DNA from 4 places in the Mesorhizobium sp. M0563 genome. Region 3 is predicted to be linked to each of the others. Evidence: predicted binding sites of a transcription regulator. Region 3 holds the regulator's gene; each other region holds the start of a gene.
The links. The regulator PhoB, encoded in region 3, activates phosphate uptake and scavenging genes when phosphate is short. The targets are predictions, from matches to a motif close to TGTCATNNANCTGTCAT.
Positions count from the first base shown of each region.

Region 1: a site for PhoB is predicted at 3,290-3,306, ahead of olsB (l-ornithine N(alpha)-acyltransferase). Genes of this name have one in related genera too.
Region 2: a site for PhoB is predicted at 2,381-2,397, ahead of NKI50_RS14555 (ceramide glucosyltransferase). Genes of this name have one in related genera too.
Region 4: a site for PhoB is predicted at 1,099-1,115, ahead of ugpB (sn-glycerol-3-phosphate ABC transporter substrate-binding protein UgpB). Genes of this name have one in related genera too.

Region 1 is NZ_JAMYQV010000016.1:53,356-58,045, reverse strand. It holds gene grpE (nucleotide exchange factor GrpE) at 1-30, shown strand, start outside; gene NKI50_RS20275 (cupin domain-containing protein) at 150-929, opposite strand; gene NKI50_RS20270 (TetR/AcrR family transcriptional regulator) at 983-1,633, opposite strand; gene NKI50_RS20265 (trimeric intracellular cation channel family protein) at 1,709-2,341, shown strand; gene olsB (l-ornithine N(alpha)-acyltransferase) at 2,351-3,226, opposite strand; gene NKI50_RS20255 (hybrid sensor histidine kinase/response regulator) at 3,376-4,690, opposite strand, start outside.
Region 2 is NZ_JAMYQV010000009.1:181,815-186,504, forward strand. It holds gene NKI50_RS14550 (O-succinylhomoserine sulfhydrylase) at 1-1,087, shown strand, start outside; gene NKI50_RS14555 (ceramide glucosyltransferase) at 1,122-2,276, opposite strand; gene apaG (Co2+/Mg2+ efflux facilitator ApaG/CorD) at 2,504-2,896, shown strand; gene NKI50_RS14565 (Hsp33 family molecular chaperone) at 2,973-3,983, opposite strand; gene argF (ornithine carbamoyltransferase) at 4,101-4,690, opposite strand, start outside.
Region 3 is NZ_JAMYQV010000010.1:55,955-60,644, forward strand. It holds gene xylF (D-xylose ABC transporter substrate-binding protein) at 1-637, opposite strand, end outside; gene NKI50_RS14950 (ROK family protein) at 924-2,168, shown strand; gene phoB (phosphate regulon transcriptional regulator PhoB) at 2,178-2,867, opposite strand; gene phoU (phosphate signaling complex protein PhoU) at 2,884-3,591, opposite strand; gene pstB (phosphate ABC transporter ATP-binding protein PstB) at 3,624-4,427, opposite strand; gene pstA (phosphate ABC transporter permease PstA) at 4,424-4,690, opposite strand, start outside.
Region 4 is NZ_JAMYQV010000014.1:76,508-81,197, reverse strand. It holds gene NKI50_RS18665 (bifunctional diguanylate cyclase/phosphodiesterase) at 1-884, opposite strand, end outside; gene ugpB (sn-glycerol-3-phosphate ABC transporter substrate-binding protein UgpB) at 1,178-2,488, shown strand; gene ugpA (sn-glycerol-3-phosphate ABC transporter permease UgpA) at 2,674-3,558, shown strand; gene ugpE (sn-glycerol-3-phosphate ABC transporter permease UgpE) at 3,567-4,415, shown strand; gene NKI50_RS18645 (sn-glycerol-3-phosphate import ATP-binding protein UgpC) at 4,423-4,690, shown strand, end outside.

The sequences.
Region 1 (4,690 bases), on a different contig from region 3:
GTGAACGAGCAGGCTGAGAAGGATGCGTGAACTGGGAGTAGGGCTCCGTTAGCCAGCAACCGCCACCAAAGCGTGAGGGATGATCGACCGCCCCCAACCTATCCGATTTCAGGGCGATCAAACAGTTCGCCGTGCAGGCTTTCCTGCCCTCAGCTCAGCAGTTCACAGCCATAGCGGCGGACCACGTCGGGGAATGTCTCCATGTCCGGCATTCCTTCGCCGTCCGGAGGAATGCGCCTGTCGGCGGTGGGCACACTGGTCGCCCTCAGAAGTTCCTCGAAACCGCCAGGCGTGAAGAAGAACAGCATCCGGGCCGGCCCACGCTTGACCGCATAGCGGTGCGGCACATCGCGTGGCCCAAAGAGAAACGAACCGGGTCCAGCCATACTCGCCTTACCGCCGATCTCGAACTCGATCTCGCCTTCCATCACCAGGAATGACTCGTCCTCGCGATGGTGCACATGCAGCGGCGCCTCACCTTCGCTCTCGAGCACTTCGATCAGCGTGAACTGGCCCGCGGTCTGGACCGCTGTCGCCTTGATCACCGCTAGCGAGCCAAGCCACCAGCGCGCCTCTCCTTCCAAGGCGTGACTGCAAAAGGCGTGGGGAGTGCTCCTGCCAGCTTCGCCGCCAGCCACGGCCGCCACAGAATGGTAGCCGACCTTGATCGAGGCGGAATTCACCATCGAGCAATAGTTTTTGATGCCGGGCAGGGAGGACCAGACCTCGCCAGCCGCCTTGGCGCTGTCCATGTCCGCCCATTCGAATATCTCCGTCCAGCCGCCTGCGGATTTGAGCAGGCGACGGTTGAGGAAACCCTTGAGCTTTCGCACCTCGTCATTCACTTGATCCCTAGTCTGCAGGAACATCTGCTCGGTGAATCCGGGCTTCAATGCAAATTCAGTGATTTCAACGACATTCGTGTCCATGACTTCCTCCCTTTGCCATCTGACCTTTGTTTCGCCTCCCGCATTCTGTTCGCTCAAGACGTGCTCGTCCGGCCTCTGCCTTTGAGCCAGCAGAGCGCCATTGTCGTTGCCGTTTCGACGGCGAGGTCCACCGTCATGCCGCGTATCCGCATGGCGTTGAACGTCGGAAAGTCGAATAGAAAGCTGATTGCCTGCACGACATCATCGCCCGGACCGTCGTGCGCCAGTGCCTCACGCACGAATCCGGCCACCATGTGTCGCAGGTATTCCTCCCATTCCCGCATGGCCGGAAGCTCGCGCTCGCGCAGGTCGCTTTCGAGATGCCGTCCGCCACGTTGGTAGAAGGCGAACAGCTCGTTGGCGACCCGGCGTAGCCGTTCTTCAGGATCGGTCGCGTCGCCGATTATCTCCGTCACTGCTTCGGGCGACGGAGGACGCAGGCGCTCCATCAGCAATTCGCCGCACGCCGGCACCAGGTCATCCAGAGTAGGAAAATGCTTGTAGACGGTGCCAACGGCGACATCGGCTTCCGTAGCGATATCCTTCCAAGTCGTGCCAAAGATGCCGTTCTGGGTGTGCAGCTTGATTGTCGCGTCGAGAATGCGCTGCCTCGTCTTGGCGAAGGCGGCAGTCCGGGAAGCCATGCTGTAGCGGCGAGGGGACATAGACGTCCACCCAAATAATTGAATGAACAATTCAATCATTTAATTTATCTGGAGTCAATCCAGATTCGCAGGAGCCACTCGCTATTCCCCACTCGGTATTTCATTATTCCCTCCATGAACCCGATCGAGCTTCTCGACTATGCCGGCGTCGCCGTCTTCGCGGCGACCGGTGCGCTGGCCGCCTCGCGCAAACAGCTCGACATTATCGGTTACCTGTTTCTGGCTAGCGTTGCCGGCATCGGGGGCGGAACGTTTCGCGACGTCATCCTCAACGTGCCCGTGTTCTGGGTGGGAAACCGCGACTATGTACTAATCTGTGCGGCGGTGGCGGTCGTCGTCTTCTTCAGCGCACATCGTTTCGAGTCGCGCTACAAATTGCTGCTCTGGCTCGACGCCATAGGTCTTGCCGCATTTTCGGTGATTGGCGCGGCCAAGGGGCTGACGATCACCGGGTCACCTGCAGTTTCGATCGTCACCGGCATGCTCACCGCAACCCTTGGCGGCATTCTGCGCGATCTGTTGACAGGCGAGCCTTCGGTGCTCCTGAGACCGGAAATCTACGTTACCGCAGCGCTTGCCGGCGCCGGCCTCTACACACTTGGCGATTTCGCCGGACTGCCGCCGCTTGCGTCGGGCCTGGCAGGTTTCATGGCGGCTTTCTGCGTACGCGGCGGCGCGCTGAAATTCGGCTGGGCCTTTCCGTCCTACAAAAGCAAGCCTGGCCGGCGTCCGGAAGATATTCCCTGATTTAAGGTGTCAGGCTGCAAACCGCTGCGCTTCCCCGCCATAATAATTGACGTAGCGGGCACCGATCTCCTTGACCGGCATCACCACGAACACGTCGACCGTCGAGAATTCACGGTCGATGACGCAACCGTCGCCGATGCGCGCGCCGACGCGCAGATAGCCCTTGACCAGCGGCGGCATCGCGGCGATCGCCGCCTTGGTGTTAACGGCTTCGATCGGCATCAGATCCATCGAACAATAGCGCCCGGCGACGGCACGCACGTCCCACGATGAATTCGTCCGGCAGTGGTGGGCAAGATAGGTCAGCGCCTCTGCATGTGCCGCCGGCACGGTGCCGTGGAACGACGCGCAGCCGGTCATCACGCCAATGCCGTAATGATTGATATAGGCCCAGATGCCTTGCCACAGCGCCTCGATGGTGCGCTTGGAGCGGTATTCCGGCAGAACGCAGGAGCGGCCGAGCTCGAGGAAGCGCTGGCCGGGATGTCGCGCGATCAGCTTGGTCAACTCGAATTCGCCTTCGGAATAGAAGCCGCCCGCCGCCGCGGCAATCTCCTGCCGCAGCAGGCGGTAGGTGCCGACGATGCGGCGATGCTCGGGACCGGAAAGCGAAGTATCGAAGACCAGCAGATGGTCGCAGAGGGGATCGAAGCGGTCGGCATCGCGGCGGTCCTGCATCTGGAACAGGTCCTTCCTGGCACCAAGCTCGTCGTAGAACACCCGGTAGCGCACTTCCTGCGCGGCAGCGATCTCGGCCTCGTTGCGGGCGAGCCGCACTTCGAGATTGCCGATGCGGCCGAGCGATGCGCCTTTTATGACGGCATCGGCGTTCCGGCCGACGAGCAAAGGCCCGCTGGCGTTCGGCCGAGCATCACATTCCGGCATGACTGTATGCACGAGTGATTCTCCTTCGAGCCATCCCTCTTGGCACGGGGATACGGTGTAGGTGCAACAGGATTGTGACAGTACCGTGATACGGCTCTGCGGGCAATACTTCGTCGGCTGGGTAATCTATCGACCGTCTATGTTGTGCCTCAGGCGGCCACTTGCCCTTCAACCGCATGAACCAGGGCATCAGGGTCGAGCGGCTTGGTGACGAAGCCGCTGGCACCGTGGGCGAGCACGGCGTGGCGGGTCTTTTCCTGGCTGTCGGCCGACAGCACCATGATCGGCACCGGCGGAACCGCGGTCTCCTCCTCATGGCGGCGGATGGCGGCGATGGCGTCCAGCCCGTCCATGACAGGCATATGCAGGTCCATCAGCACCACGTCGTAGCGGTGCTTATGGCCGGTGCTGATGACCGCCTCGACCGCGGCCTTGCCGTTGCCGACCACTTTCACCCGATGCCCGGCCTTGAGGAGGGTGGCGCGGGCCAGCATGGCGTTGATGTCGTTGTCCTCGGCGATCAGCACCGACAGGCCCTGCTGGCGGCCGCCAATGGCGTGCCCAGCCTGCGCGCCGCGCTTTTGCGGTTGCGGCTCGGCGATGACCGGTGCGTGGCTGGTCAAAAGCACGCGCAGCAATGTCTCGCCGCGCACCGGCCTCGCCAGGAAGGTGGCGTAACCGTTGGCACGGAACTCGCCAAGCATGCCGCGGTCGGTCGGCGCGATCAGCGTCACCGCCTCGCAATCGACAAATCCGCTCTGGCGCAGGCGCCTGAGCAGCCTGCCGTCGCTTTGCTCCATGGCAGCATCGACCAGAAGCACGTTGCAGCCCTCGGCGAAAGGGGCGGCCTGGGCGGCGGCGGCGGCCAGATCGACCGTTCCGCCATTGGCGCGAATGGTGCGGGCGATGGCTTCGGCCTCGACCAGGTTCTTCGACACGATTACCGCATGCCGGCCCAACAGCGCGTTCTGGCGGATCTGCAGCGCCTCGACGGCGGAAATAGCGGGAATCTCGAAGACGAATTCGGATCCCTGGCCAAGCCGGCTCGACACCGAGATAGTGCCGCCCATCGCCGTCACGAGGCGCTTGGAAATCGCGAGACCGAGGCCGGCACCACCATGCGTACGGGTCGAGGTGCCGTCAGCCTGTTCGAAGTCCTCGAAGATGCGCTCCATGTCCTCCTCGCGCAGACCGGGGCCGGTGTCGGTGATGGTGAAGCGGATGCGGTTGGTGGTTTCGGTGCGGACGCGGCCAATGCTTGCCAGGACGCCGCCGCTGTCGGTGAACTTGACGGCATTGCCGATAAGGTTGAGCAGCACCTGCCTGACCCTGCCGGGGTCGGCGGTGATCAGCTGCGGCACGTCGGGTTCGACATGGCAGCCGAGGCCGATATCCTTGGCAAAAGCCCGCGCCGCCAAAAGCTCGATGACATTGTCGGCGATCTCGCGCACCGACATCGGTTGC
Region 2 (4,690 bases), on a different contig from region 3:
AGGCTATGTCTACGAGACGGCGCAAGCGGCGGAAGCCCGCTTCAAGGGGGAGGAGCCGGGCTTCATCTATTCGCGCTATGCCAATCCGACGGTCGACATGTTCGAAAAGCGTATGTGCGCGCTGGAAGGCGCCGAGGACGCGCGCGCTACGGCGTCCGGCATGGCGGCGGTGACGGCAGCGCTGCTGTGCAGCGCCAAGGCGGGCGACCATGTCGTGGCGGCGCGCGCACTGTTCGGCTCCTGCCGCTGGGTGGTCGAGACGCTGGCGCCGAAATACGGCATCGAGGCAACGCTGGTCGATGGCACTGACATCGCCAATTGGGAACAGGCGGTCAAGCCGAACACCAAACTGTTCTTCCTGGAAAGCCCGACCAACCCAACGCTGGAGGTGGTCGACATCGCCGCCGTCGCGGCACTTGCCAACTCGATCGGCGCCAGGCTGATCGTCGACAATGTCTTCGCCACGCCCTTGCAGCAGAAACCCTTGCAGCTCGGCGCCCATATCGTCGTCTATTCGGCCACCAAGCATATTGACGGCCAAGGGCGCTGCCTTGGAGGCGTTATCTTGTCGGACAAAAAATGGATCGACGAGAACCTGCATGACTATTTCCGCCACACCGGCCCCAGCCTCTCGCCCTTCAATGCCTGGACCCTGCTGAAAGGCCTGGAGACGCTGCCGCTGCGCGTACGCCAGCAGACGGAAAGTGCCGGCCGCATAGCGGATTTCCTCGCCGAGCGCCCGCAAATCGCCCGTGTCATCTATCCCGGCCGTGCCGACCACCCGCAAGCGGCCGTGGTCAAGAAGCAGATGTCGGGCGGCTCAACGCTGATCTGCCTGGATGTGAAGGGCGGCAAGCAGGCGGCCTTTGCTTTCCAGAACGCGCTCGACATCGTGCTGATTTCCAACAATCTCGGCGACGCCAAGAGCCTGATCACCCATCCGGCGACGACCACACACAAGAACTTGACCGATGAGGCCCGCGCCGAGCTCGGCATCGGGCCGGGCACGCTCAGGCTTTCCGTCGGCCTGGAAGATACCGACGATCTGCTCGAAGATATCGAGCAAGCGCTGAGAGCCGCCGGATAGGGCTGACCGAACAGAGGTGAGCGGGGGGCGCCGATCAGGCGCCGGACGGGGTCTCTTCCAGCTCCGCGACGGCCTTGGTCTGGATGGTCATAACGTTGCCGCGCCAGTCGACGGCGCCGCTCAGCCAGCCGCGCGCCCATATCGCCGGCAGCATGCAGTCGCGAACCATCATCGCCAGGATGGTGCGCAGCGACAGGTGCCATCCTTTGACCCAGGCCAAGGCACATTCCGGCAGGTAGGCCGCGACCAGCACGGCGATGGCGGTTGCCGGCAGGCTGACGCCGGCGTCAGCCGCCGCGATCAGCGCAAGCAGCAGCGGCGGCGCCGCGCCGATCAGGATCTCGGGGGCGAAGAACAGCGCGAAGGTGACGCGGCGCAGCCGCGCCCAACGCGCCTGCCGAGACCAGATCTCGCCAAGCGTGCGCCGGCCGAGCGGCTGTTCGAAGGGCGAAGCGACAAGATTGACGCGAAGTCCGAGCCGGTTGACCAGCTTGGTCGCGGCGGCGTCCTCGGCGATCTCGGCGGCCAGTGCGCGGATGCCGCCATTGGCGTCAAGCATCGGCTTGTTCCACAACATGCTCTTGCCCTGGGCGAAGCCAAGGCCGAGCGCCTCTCCAGCGTACTGCCAGCGTGCCTGCAGTGTGTTGAGAAAGGCGCATTCGACCTCCCCCCAAAACCCTTCAGGCCGCGAGCCGATCGGCGTCGAGCAGACGAGGCCGGTGTCGGGCCGCCATGCCGCCATCAGCTGCTGGACATAATCGCTCGGCATAAGCACGTTGGAATCGGCAAGGATGACCCAGCGATAAAGCGCCGCTTCCCAACCCTTCACGCAATTGTTGAGTTTCGGATTGCCGCTGATGCGGTCGTCGCCGACGAGCAGCCGGGCGCGTATAGCCGGAAAACGCGCCATTGCAGTGGTGATCGACTTGACCACGGGGTCGTCGGCATGGGCGACGCAGAAGATGAGTTCGTAGCGCGGCCAGTCGAGTGAGAAGGCGCGCTCCAGCGTCTCCTCGGTAAACGGCTCGACGCCGCGCGCCGGGACGACGATCGATACCGGTGGCACGGTGGCGGCCGGCGATGCGATCCTAGCTGCTCGCTTCAGCTTCAGCGAAGCTAACAGGATGCTGGCGAGATTTGAAAGAAGGAGAGCTATGGAAAAGAGGGCGGCTGCGAATGTCGGTTCCATCGAGATCTGGTCACTCCAGAAATGCTGGCCGCATGACGGCCGTTTTCAACAATTCGACAGAACACCGAGTCGCCCGGCACAAGCCTGCACACCATCATTGTCATGTGTCACTTAAATGACATTGTTTTTCGGCACCTGCGCTTGAGTCGGGCAAGGAGATGACGCGCATCGTTGATCAAACTGCGCTGAGCGTCGAAAGTTCCGTCTACATTGCTTTGGAGCAGTTCATGTACAGCGCCGTCACCCGCAACATCGAAGTGCAGGTCAGGCCGTTCTATCTGGAGGATCATTCCGACCCGCCGCAAAACCGCTATGTCTGGGGCTACCAGGTGACCATCGACAATCGGTCGGACGAGTTCGTGCAGCTTCTGTCGCGCTACTGGCACATTACCGACGGCACCGGCAAGGTCGAGGAAGTGCGCGGCCCCGGGGTCGTCGGCGAGCAACCCGGACTCAACCCCGGCGACAGCTATCAGTATACGTCTGGATGCCCGCTCTCGACCCCGTCCGGCATCATGGTCGGGCACTACACAATGCGCAACAAGCGGGGCGAGACCTTCGACGTCGCCATCCCCGCCTTCTCACTCGATTTGCCAGGCACGCGGCGCACCGTCAATTGACGTTCACTTTGATTCCTCTTCCCGCCTTGCGGGGCGAGGAACCCAAGTTCTGCGAAGGCAGCCGCACTGACGCTCGTTATTGAGCCGCTGCAAATTCCGCCGGGTCGAAGTCATATTGCTTCGAGCAGAATTCGCAGGCGACGTGAATGCTACCATCCTCGGTGCTGTCTCTGATCTCCTCGGCGGAAAAACCCTCGAGGATGCCGCGGATCTTCTCCCTCGAGCATGAGCACTGGTCGGCGACCGGCACGCCGCCGAAGACGCGGACACCATGCTCGTGGAACAGCCGGTAAAGCAGCCGCTCGGCGCCGATAGTCGGATCGATCAGCTCGGTCGGTTCAATAGTACCAAGCAGCGCCAGCAGTTCCTGCCAGGAATTGTCGGTCGGGTCGTGGATTTCCTCACGCGGATCGCCGTCGCCCCCGGGAAGGTCGGGTACGCGCATGCGTTCCGGCGACTGCGGCAGGAATTGTGCCAGCAGGCCACCGGCGCGCCATTGCTCGCGGGCACCGCCGACGCCGGGCGTCAGAAGCTTGGCCACCGAAAGCCGTAGGTCGGTCGGAATCTGCTCCGATTGGCGGAAATAGGTGCGTGCGGCTTCTTCCAGCGTGACGCCGTCGAGCTGGACGATGCCCTGGTAGCGTTGCGTGTGGGCGCCCTGGTCGATTGTCAGCGCCAGGACGCCGCTGCCGAGCAGCGTCTGCGGCGACGTCTCGCCGGCAGCCGTCAAAGCCTCCAGCCGGTCGGCATCGAAGCGGGCATAGGCGCGCAGCGCGTGCGGCGTGGAGAAATCCGCGACCAGCATATCGACCGGCCCGTCGGTGCGGGTCTGCAGAATGAACTTGCCCTCGAACTTCAACGAAGTTCCGAGCAGGACGGTCAGCACACAGGCTTCGGCCAGTAGTCGTGCCACCGGCTCGGGATACTCGTGGCGGCTGAGAATAGCGTCGAGCATCGGCCCGAGCTGGACGGTACGGCCGCGCACGTCGAGCGGGCCGACCTCAAACGGCACGACATGGTCGTCGCCGGCGTAGCCGAACTCGCCGAGCTTGGGTTGATGTTCAGCCAATTGACGAGTTTCCAACATGACAAAGCTCCGGGGCGCGGCGATGCCGCCCTCCGGGGCGCATGCGACGAGACGCGCTCGATTTGCGTGATGCGCCTGAGATAGGCACCACGAACTCCCGGATCAAGGCGGCCCGGATCAAGCGCCCAGGCACCAGGCCAAAACCGCCTTCTGGGCGTGGAGCCGGTTCTCGGCCTCGTCGAACACCACCGAATGCGGCCCATCGATGACCTCGTCGGTAACCTCCTCACCGCGATGCGCCGGCAGACAGTGCATGAACAGCGCGTCCGGCTTGGCTTTCGCCATCAGGGCCGCGTTGACCTGATAGGGCAAGAAGACATTGTGGCCGCGCGCACGGTGCTCCTGACCCATCGAGACCCAGCAGTCGGTGACGATGCAGTCGGCCTCGTGAACGGCCTCCTCGGGCGAACGAGTGAATTTCAGCTTGCCGCCATTGGCCTTCGACCAGTCGACATGCCTCTGAGCCGGTTCGCTGCCTTCGGGCACGGCGACGTTCAGCTTGAAGCGGAACCGCGCAGAGGCCTCCAGTAAAGAATGCAGGACATTATTGCCGTCGCCGGTCCAGGCGATCGTCTTGCCGGCCACCGGACCGCGGTGCTCTTCGAAGGTCATGATGTCGGCCATCAACTGGCAGGGATGGGTTTCGTCGGTCAGCCCGTTGATGACGGGCACCGTAGCGTTTTCCGTCAGTTCCAGCAGCCGGTCAT
Region 3 (4,690 bases):
CGACCTTGTTGTCGTTCGCGGTCAGGAACTGTTCCATGTTCTTCTGGGCGTTGGCCGGCAGCCAGCCGTCGGTATAGGCCTCGCCGACATTCCTGATCTTGCCGCTGTCGATGGCGTCCTTCAGCACTTCCATCGAACCGGCAAAAAGGAAATCGGCATTCGGATCGGCGCCCGAGCCCTTGATGAAGACATAGTTGCCTTCCGGCTTCACCTTGAACACGTCGCGGGCCTGCATGCGGCCGACTTCCTTGTTGTCGAAGGTCAGGTAAAAGACGTCCTTGTTCTCGATCAGCCGGTCGTAGCCGACAACCGGAATACCTTCGTCCAGCGCCTTCTGCACGGCCGGCCCTATCGCCGAGGCGTCCTGCGCCAGGATGATCAGTGCGTTGGCGCCCTGCGAGATCAGGCTCTCGACGTCGGTGAGCTGCTTGCCGGGGTTGGACTGTGCGTCGGCGGAAATATACTTGTCGCCTGCGGCCTCGATGGCCGCCTTCATTGCGGCTTCGTCGGTCTTCCAGCGCTCTTCCTGGAAGTTCGACCAGGAAACGCCGATGACCTTGTCCTTAGCCTGCGCCACCGACGCAAGCGCCAGCGTCATGGCGACACCCGCCAGAATGGCGGTCGTGAATTTCTTCATCATATCCTCCCTGCGCCGCGTACGGCGTGACCAATTGGCCCCAAAGGCCAGCTTAGAGGCGCTAATTTTTTCGAGCCTCGAAAAAATACTGGCCCGATCTCCCGCTGCTGTCAACATCGATTCTGATGGATTTTGATGTTGCTGCGAGTTTTTTCGAGCTTCGGAATAAACGATGACAGCGCCACCTGCATCTGACACTATTTGCCTCATCTGACACTATTTGTCGGCATTACCGACGGCTTCCGGTTCATGAGCGGCCGCGGCAAACCGGGAGGAAAGCAAAACGATGTCGGTCGGAATCCGCCATGACGATTTGCGCCGGCGCAACCGGGCGATGGTGATCTCGGCCGTGCGCCGGGCCGGCCAGCCATCGCGTACGGAGATCGCCGCAACCACCGGCCTCAGCCATTCGACCATATCGGCGATCTCCTCCGACCTGATACGGGAAGGCATCCTCGCCGAGAGCAAGGCAAGCGAACCCGTTTCGTTGAAACGCGGTCGTCCGCAGGTCGGCCTCGCCCTCAATCCGGAAGCGGCGGCGGTGCTGACCGTGGTGTTGTCGCTGAATTTCCTGTCGGCCGCCATCATCGACTATGCGGGGCAGGTGGTCGCCGAGGAACAGCGCCGGCTGGACACGCTGACCATGCCGCGCGACGAACTGATCCGCGAATGCATGGCCATCGTCCGGCGCCGGCTGGACGATCCAGATCTTGACGTCCGCAGTGTCGCCCGCATCGCCCTGGCGATTCAGGGAATTACCGACTCCCCTGCACGCGCCATGCTGTGGTCGCCGATCACGCCCCAGACGGACATCGCCTTTGCCGACATGCTGGAAGATGAATTCGGCATCCCGGCCACGGTGGAGAACGACTGCAATATGATGGCGGTGGCTTTGCGCTGGCGCGATCCGGATCGCTATCGCGACGACTTCATCGCCATCCTGCTTTCGCACGGCATCGGCATGGGGCTGGTGTTGAAGGGCGAGCTGTTCACCGGCACGCATTCCTCGGGCGGCGAGTTTGGCCACATGATCCATCGTCCGGGCGGCGCGCTCTGCCGTTGCGGGCGGCGCGGCTGCATCGAGGCCTATGCCGGCAATTACGCCATCTGGCGCAACGCCACGCAGATGAGCGAAGACAGCCAACCGGTCGCCGACGTCAGCGACGCCGACATGCGCGCGCTGGCGGTTCGGGCGCGCGAGAAGGACGGGCCGGAACGCGATGCCTACCGCAAGGCCGGCGAAGCGCTGGGTTTCGGTCTCGGCTCGCTGTTCGCGCTGATCGATCCGGCACCGGTCGCAATGGTCGGCGCCAGTGCCGCCGCCTTTGATCTGATCGAGCCGGCCTTGCGGAAGGCCATCGCCCAGACCGCCGGCGGCCAGCATTCGGGCTCGATCTCCTTCGATACCGAGCCGAACGAATTGCCGCTGATCCGCGAAGGCTGTGCAATGCGGGCGTTAAGCTTCGTCGACCAGCAGATTTTCGCGCCGGGCGCGCAAATGAGGCCCGGCGTCAGAAAGAACGTAGCCTGACTGGGCGGGTCAATCTTCCCTGATCGCGTAGCCGGCACCGCGGATGGTGCGGATGACATCAGGCATGCGGCCGTTGTTGACGGCTTTGCGCAGCCGCCCGACATGCACGTCGACGGTGCGTTCGTCGATATAGATCGTCTCGCCCCAGACATTATCGAGTAACTGGCTGCGCGAGAAGACGCGGCCCGGATGCCGCATCATGAATTCGAGCAACCGGAATTCGGTCGGCCCGAGCCGGATCTCGGTCTTCTTGCGATACACCCTGTGCGATTCGCGATCGAGCACGATGTCGCCGACCTTCAGCACGCTGGACAGCACTTCCGGCTTGGCGCGGCGCAGCAGCGCCTTGACCCTGGCCATGAATTCCGGTGTCGAAAACGGTTTGACCAGATAGTCGTCGGCGCCGGTCGAAAGACCGCGTACCCGGTCGCTCTCCTCGCCGCGCGCGGTCAGCATGATGATCGGCAGCCGTTCGGTTTCGGGGCGCACCCGCAACCGGCGGCAGAGCTCGATGCCGGAAACCGCTGGTATCATCCAGTCGAGCACCAGAAGATCGGGCACATTCTCCTGCAAACGGATCTCGGCTTCGTCGCCGCGTGTCACCACCTCGACCTGGTAGCCTTCGGATTCGAGATTGTAGCGGAGCAGCACACCCAACGGCTCCTCGTCCTCCACCACCATTATGCGTGGTGCGATCATCGGCTGGGCACCCCCATCATGTCGCCGGTGCGGACATTGTCGTTTCGTCTTGCTTCGGACGATTGACCGGCAATTGCTCGCCGGTCAGCACATAATACGCATTTTCGGCGATGTTGGTGACATGGTCGCCGATCCGCTCCAGATTCTTGGCGCAGAACAGCAGATGCGTGCAAGCGGTGATGTTGCGCGGGTCTTCCATCATGTAGGTCAACAGTTCGCGGAACACCGACGTATATTTGACGTCGATGCGCTCGTCGGCGGCGCGTAGCTTGGCCAACGCGGCCGCATCGCCTGCAGCATACTCCTCGATGACGCCCTGCACCTGGATGAGCACCAGCTGCGCCATCGCATCGATGGAATGCGATAGGTCGCGCGGTGTGACGCTAAGGCCGACCGCACTCACACGCTTGGCGATATTCTTGGCAAGGTCGCCGATGCGTTCGAGATCGCCGGCCATGCGGATCGCCCCGACGACATGGCGCAGATCGTGGGCCATCGGCTGGCGCTTGGCGATCAGGGTGATGGCGCGGTCGTCCAGTTCGCGTTGACGCGCATCCATGATGGCATCGTCGGAAACGACGCGTTGCGCCAGCACGTTGTCAGAATTCAACAGGGCCTTGGTCGCCCCGCCGACCATCGAACCGGCGAGGTCGGCCATGTCGCGGATCAGCTTGCTGATCTGCTCGAGATCCTCGTCGAAAGAAGCGACTGTGTGTTCGCCCATGGTCCTGTCCTCATATGCGTGATCGGAACGGCTCAGCCGAAGCGGCCGGTGATGTAATCCTGCGTGCGCTTCTCGCGGGGCGACGTGAAGATCTTCTCGGTCCGGTCGAACTCTACCAGTTCACCCAGATACATGAAGGCGGTCTGGCGCGATACGCGCGCCGCCTGCTGCATGTTGTGGGTGACGATGACGATCGTGTAGTCGGCTTGCAATTCGTCGATCAGTTCCTCGATCTTGGCGGTCGACAGCGGGTCGAGTGCCGAAGCCGGCTCGTCGAGCAGAATGACTTCCGGCTTCACCGCCACGGTGCGGGCAATACAAAGCCGCTGCTGCTGGCCGCCTGACAGGCTCAAGCCGCTGGCGTTGAGCTTGTCCTTGACCTCGCCCCACAGCGCGGCCCGCTTCAACGCTTGTTCGACGCGGCCGTCCATTTCGGACTTGCCCAGATTCTCATAAAGCCTGACGCCGAAGGCGATGTTCTCGTAGATCGACATCGGGAACGGCGTCGGCTTCTGGAACACCATGCCGATCTTGGTCCTCAGGAGATTGAGGTCCTGCGAGCGGTCGAGAATGTTCTTGCCGTCGAGCAGCACCTGGCCCTCGGCTGTCTGCTTCGGGTAGAGTTCGTAGATGCGGTTGAACACACGCAGCAGCGTCGATTTCCCGCAGCCCGAAGGGCCGATGAAGGCAGTGACGCTGCGCTCGGGCAGCGACAAGGTGATGTCCTTCAACGCCTTGCTCTGGCCGTAGTAGAAGTTGAGGTTCTTGACCTCGATCTTCGTCTTCTCGGCGACCGTCTCGGTCATCGTCATGTCCGCGGACAACATCTGTGTCATCTGTCCTCTCTGCGTCCGGTAAGGCTGCGGGCGAGGATGCTCAAGCCCAGAACCGTCAGGGTGATTATGAGTGCGCCGGTCCACGCCAGTTGCTGCCATTCCTCGTAAGGGCTGAGAGCGAACTGGAAGATGGTCACCGGCACGCTGGCCATCGGCGCGTTGATATTGCTGCTCCAGAACTGGTTGTTGAGCGCGGTGAAGAGCAGCGGCGCCGTCTCGCCGGAAATGCGTGCTATCGCCAGCAATATGCCGGTGACGATGCC
Region 4 (4,690 bases), on a different contig from region 3:
TCGCCGAGTTGCATCGTGTTCAGGGTGGCTGTCGCCGTGCCCGTCAGTTTCGCCATGCTGTCATTGGCGCTGACTATGCGTGTGCCATCGCAAACGATCAGCCCTTCGACCGCGGCATTGGCGAGATCGTGCATGCGATCGGCCTCGAGCCTCTGCCGGCGAAAGCGCAGGTCGATCCACAGCGCGGCGCCTGACAGCACAAGGATTACCAGGCTGGCGACCGCTGCGGCAAAGGCCTGGGAAATGGGCTCGATGGAATGTTCGGATATTTCAATCGAGGAATCCGGAATGATCGACACCGCGCCCATCGCGATGAAATGCAAGCTGCAAATCGCCAGCGTCAAAAGCGCGGCGCCACCAAGTGTTGCGAGCGCGGACGGGCGGCGCAAGACGACAAGGAGCGCCATTGCCGCGAGCGTCCCGCCGGCCAGAAGCGATATCGCGACAAGGAGCAGGTTCCATACGATCCGGCCCTCGACCTCGAACGCCGCCATGCCGATATAGTGCATCGTCGCGATGGCGCCACCGAGAATGGCACCGCCGACGAGGAAATGGTCGATGCCGCGGCGCAAGGTGGCAACCCACATCCCAAGCGCGGTCAGGATGACGGCGGCGGCAAGCGAAAAGGCGGATAATCCCGGATTATATGCGTTTGGTATTCCCGGCGTAAACGCAGTCATGGCGATGAAATGCGTCGCCCATATGCCGAACCCGGTCGAAGTTGCGGCGATCATTAGCCAGACAAGCCGGTTTCGGTTGGTCGATCGGCCGACGTGCTTAAGGAGATTTACTGCAGAGAAGCAAGAAATGCCGCAGACGAGGGCGGCAAGTGCGACCAGTCTCAGGTCGTGCTGACTTACAATACAATTATAGACCGTCAGCATCCTGGGTTCACTCGGTCTGCCAAATAACAGGGGAGGTGTGACTGATTAGCTCTTGGAGATTTTAACGAATGGTTAACCCGCGGGCCATGAGGCGGGCCTTTTCGGGGGAAAACCGATGCGCTCCGCCGAGAAGGCGGTGATGTAGTTCCTGGCGACGCTTTCGGTAGCGAGCGCACTTTAGCCGGAAGCGATGTTCATTGACCCGCAACAAAACCGTTGTCCGATTGTCATCAGCGCCACATATTGGCTTTGCGAGAGTGCCCCTTTCGCCAATGACAAACGGGAGATGAAACATGAAGTTCTTCGGCTTCGCGGCCGGTGTCGCCGCCACCTTGACCCTGCTTTCCACCACCTCCGCCTTCGCCGTCACGCAGATCAGCTGGTGGCACGCCATGACCGGCGCCAACGCCGAGGTCGTAGCCAAGATCTCCAAGGATTTCAACGCCAGCCAGAGCGACTATGAGCTCGTTCCGGTGTTCAAGGGCACCTATCCGGAGACGCTGAATGCCGGCATCGCCGCTTTCCGCGCCGGCCAGGCGCCCGATATCCTCCAGGTGTTCGACGTCGGCACCGGCGTGATGATGGCGGCCGAGGGTGCGATCAAGCCGGCGGCCGATGTGCTGACCAGTGCCGGGATGACCTTTGACAAGAGCCAGTATCTGCCCGGCATCGTCGGCTATTATTCGAAGCCGGACGGCACCATGCTGTCGTTCCCTTACAACTCCTCGTCGCCGATCCTCTACTACAACAAGGACATTTTCCAGAAGGCAGGCCTCGACGTGAACAGCCCGCCCAAGACCTGGAACGAGGTGTGGGAAGCTGCCAGGAAGATCAAGACGAGCGGCGCCGCCCCTTGCGGCTATACCTCGACCTGGCTGACCTGGATCCATCTGGAGAATTTCGCGGCGTGGAATGACGTGCCTTGGGCCACTCAGCAGAACGGCCTGGCCGGCGGCGATGTCGAACTCAAGATCAATGCGCCAATTTTCGTCAACCACTTCCAGGCGCTCGCGGACCTGGCCAAGGACGGCACGTTCAAGTATGGCGGTCGCACCTCCGAAGCCAAGCAGATATTCCTCGCTGGCGAATGCGGCATCTTCACCGAATCGTCGGGCGGCCTCGGCGATATCGTCAAGTCCGGCATGAACTATGGCATCGGCCAGCTTCCTTACGATAGCGACGCCAAGGGCGCACCACAGAACACCACGCCGGGCGGTGCCAGCCTGTGGGTGTTCGGCAACAAGTCGGACGAGGAATATAAGGGTGTTGCCGCCTTCTTTGCCTATCTGTCCAAGACCGATGTGCAGAAATATCTGCACCAGAAGTCGGGATATCTGCCTGTGACGCTCGCCGCGTATGAGGCGACCAAGAAATCAGGCTTCTATGACAAAAACCCCGGCCGCGAGACACCCATCCTGCAGATGACGGGCAAGGCGCCGACCGACAACTCGAAGGGCGTGCGCCTGCCGAATCTGCCGCAGGTGCGTGATATCCAGAATGAGGAGTTGGAGAAGATGCTGGCCGGCCAGCAAACCGCTCAGCAGGCGCTCGACAATGCGGTCACACGCGGCAACGCCGCGATCAAGGAAGCGCTGGAGAACTGACGAGATTATCTCGGTTAAAGCGCGTCGCGTTTGAATGGCCACATGCGACGCGCTTTAAGCTCTTGTTCTTATGCATGTCGTTATCCCAAAACCGCTGCGCACTTTTGGGCGACATGCGTTAGTCGGTTGAAATATCGCCCACGCGAGCTCGCGTTGGCGACACCTGGATAGTGAGGGAAATCAGCCTGTCTCCACGCGTCGTATTTCCCAACAAGATCCTGCCGTACCTGCTGGTGGCGCCACAACTCGCCATCACCCTGGTTTTCTTCTACTGGCCGGCCGGTCAGGCGCTTTACCAGTCGATGCTCAGGCAAGACCCGTTCGGGCTGAAGAGCAGGTTCGTCTGGTTTGCCAATTTCCGGAAGGTGCTGGCCGATCCGGCCTACCTCAACTCGATCAAGGTCACGGTGGTGTTCTCGCTTGCGACCGCGATCGTTGCCATGGTTGTGGCCCTGCTGCTCGCGGTCATGGCCGAGAAGGCCGTGCGCGGCAAAGGCCTCTACCGCACACTGTTGATATGGCCTTATGCCGTCGCGCCGGCGATTGCCGGCATGCTGTGGCTTTTCTTGTTCAATCCTTCGATCGGCTCGTTGGCCTATTTGCTGAGAAGCCTCGGCATCGCATGGGACCCGCTGCTCAACGGCACCCACGCCATGATCCTGCTGGTGTCGGCGGCTGCCTGGAAGCAGATCAGCTACAATTTCCTGTTCTTCGTCGCCGGCCTGCAGGCGGTGCCGAAAACGCTGATCGAGGCGGCGGCCATGGATGGCGCCGGCGAGACCAAGCGCTTCTGGACCATCGTCTTCCCGCTGCTTGCGCCGACAACCTTTTTCCTGCTGGTCGTCAACACCGTCTATGCCCTGTTCGACACGTTCGGCATCGTTCATGCCGTCACCGGCGGCGGCCCGGGCAAGACGACCGAGACGCTGGTCTACAAGGTCTACAATGACGGCTTCGTCAATCTGATCCTGGGTGACTCGGCGGCGCAGTCGGTCATCCTGATGGCCATCGTCATCGCGCTCACAGCCATCCAGTTCCGCTATGTGGAACGCAAAGTCCATTACGGCTGAGGGCAGCGATGATCGGCCAATCTCCGCTCCGCACCGTCATCGCCCATGCCGTGCTTATCCTTGGCATATTGATCGTGGCTTTTCCGATCTACTACACCTTCGTTGCCTCGACGCACACGCTGCAAACGATCCTCAGGCCGCCGCTGCCGCTGTTGCCCGGCGTCCAGCTATGGAACAATTACAGCGAGGCGCTGTTCGGCGGCATTGGTCGTATCGGCGGTGTCAGCGTCGGCAGACTGCTCCTCAACACCACGATCATGGCGCTCGGCGTCGCGGTGGGAAAGATCTTCATCTCGATCCTGTCGGCCTACGCGATCGTGTTCTTCCGCTTTCCGCTGCGCATGACCTTCTTCTGGCTGATCTTCATCACCTTGATGCTTCCGGTCGAGGTGCGCATTCTGCCGACCTACAAGGTGATGGTCGATCTCGGCATGATCGACACCTATGCCGGCCTGATCATCCCGCTGATCGCCTCGGCCACCGCAACGCTGCTGTTTCGCCAGTTCTTCATGACCATCCCGGGCGAACTGGTCGAGGCGGCGCGTGTCGACGGTGCCGGTCCATGGCGCTTCTTTTTCGATATTCTGGTACCGCTGTCGCGGACAAACATCGCCGCGCTGTTCGTGATCCTCTTCATCTACGGCTGGACGCAGTATCTTTGGCCGCTGCTCGTCACCAACAGCAACGACATGAACACCATCGTCATCGCGCTGCGAAAGATGGTTTCCTTCGCCGATGCCGACACCCAATGGCACCTGGTCATGGTCACGGCGATGCTGGCCATCGTACCGCCGATCCTGGTCGTGGTGCTGATGCAACGCTGGTTCGTGCGCGGCCTGGTCGAATCCGAAAAGTGAGAAGCCGATGGCGACCGTCGATCTGAAGGATGTCAAGAAGATCTATCCCGGCGGCGTCGAGGCCGTGAAGGGCGTTTCCATCGCCATTCCCGACAAGGAGCTTTGCGTGCTGGTCGGCCCCTCCGGGTGCGGCAAGTCCACGCTGCTGAGGATGATCGCCGGGCTCGAGACGATTTCGGCCGGTACAGTCGCCATCGACGGCAAGGTGGTCAACGCCATTGGCCCGACCGAGCGCGACATCGCCATGGTGTTCCAGAACTATGCGCTCTACCCGC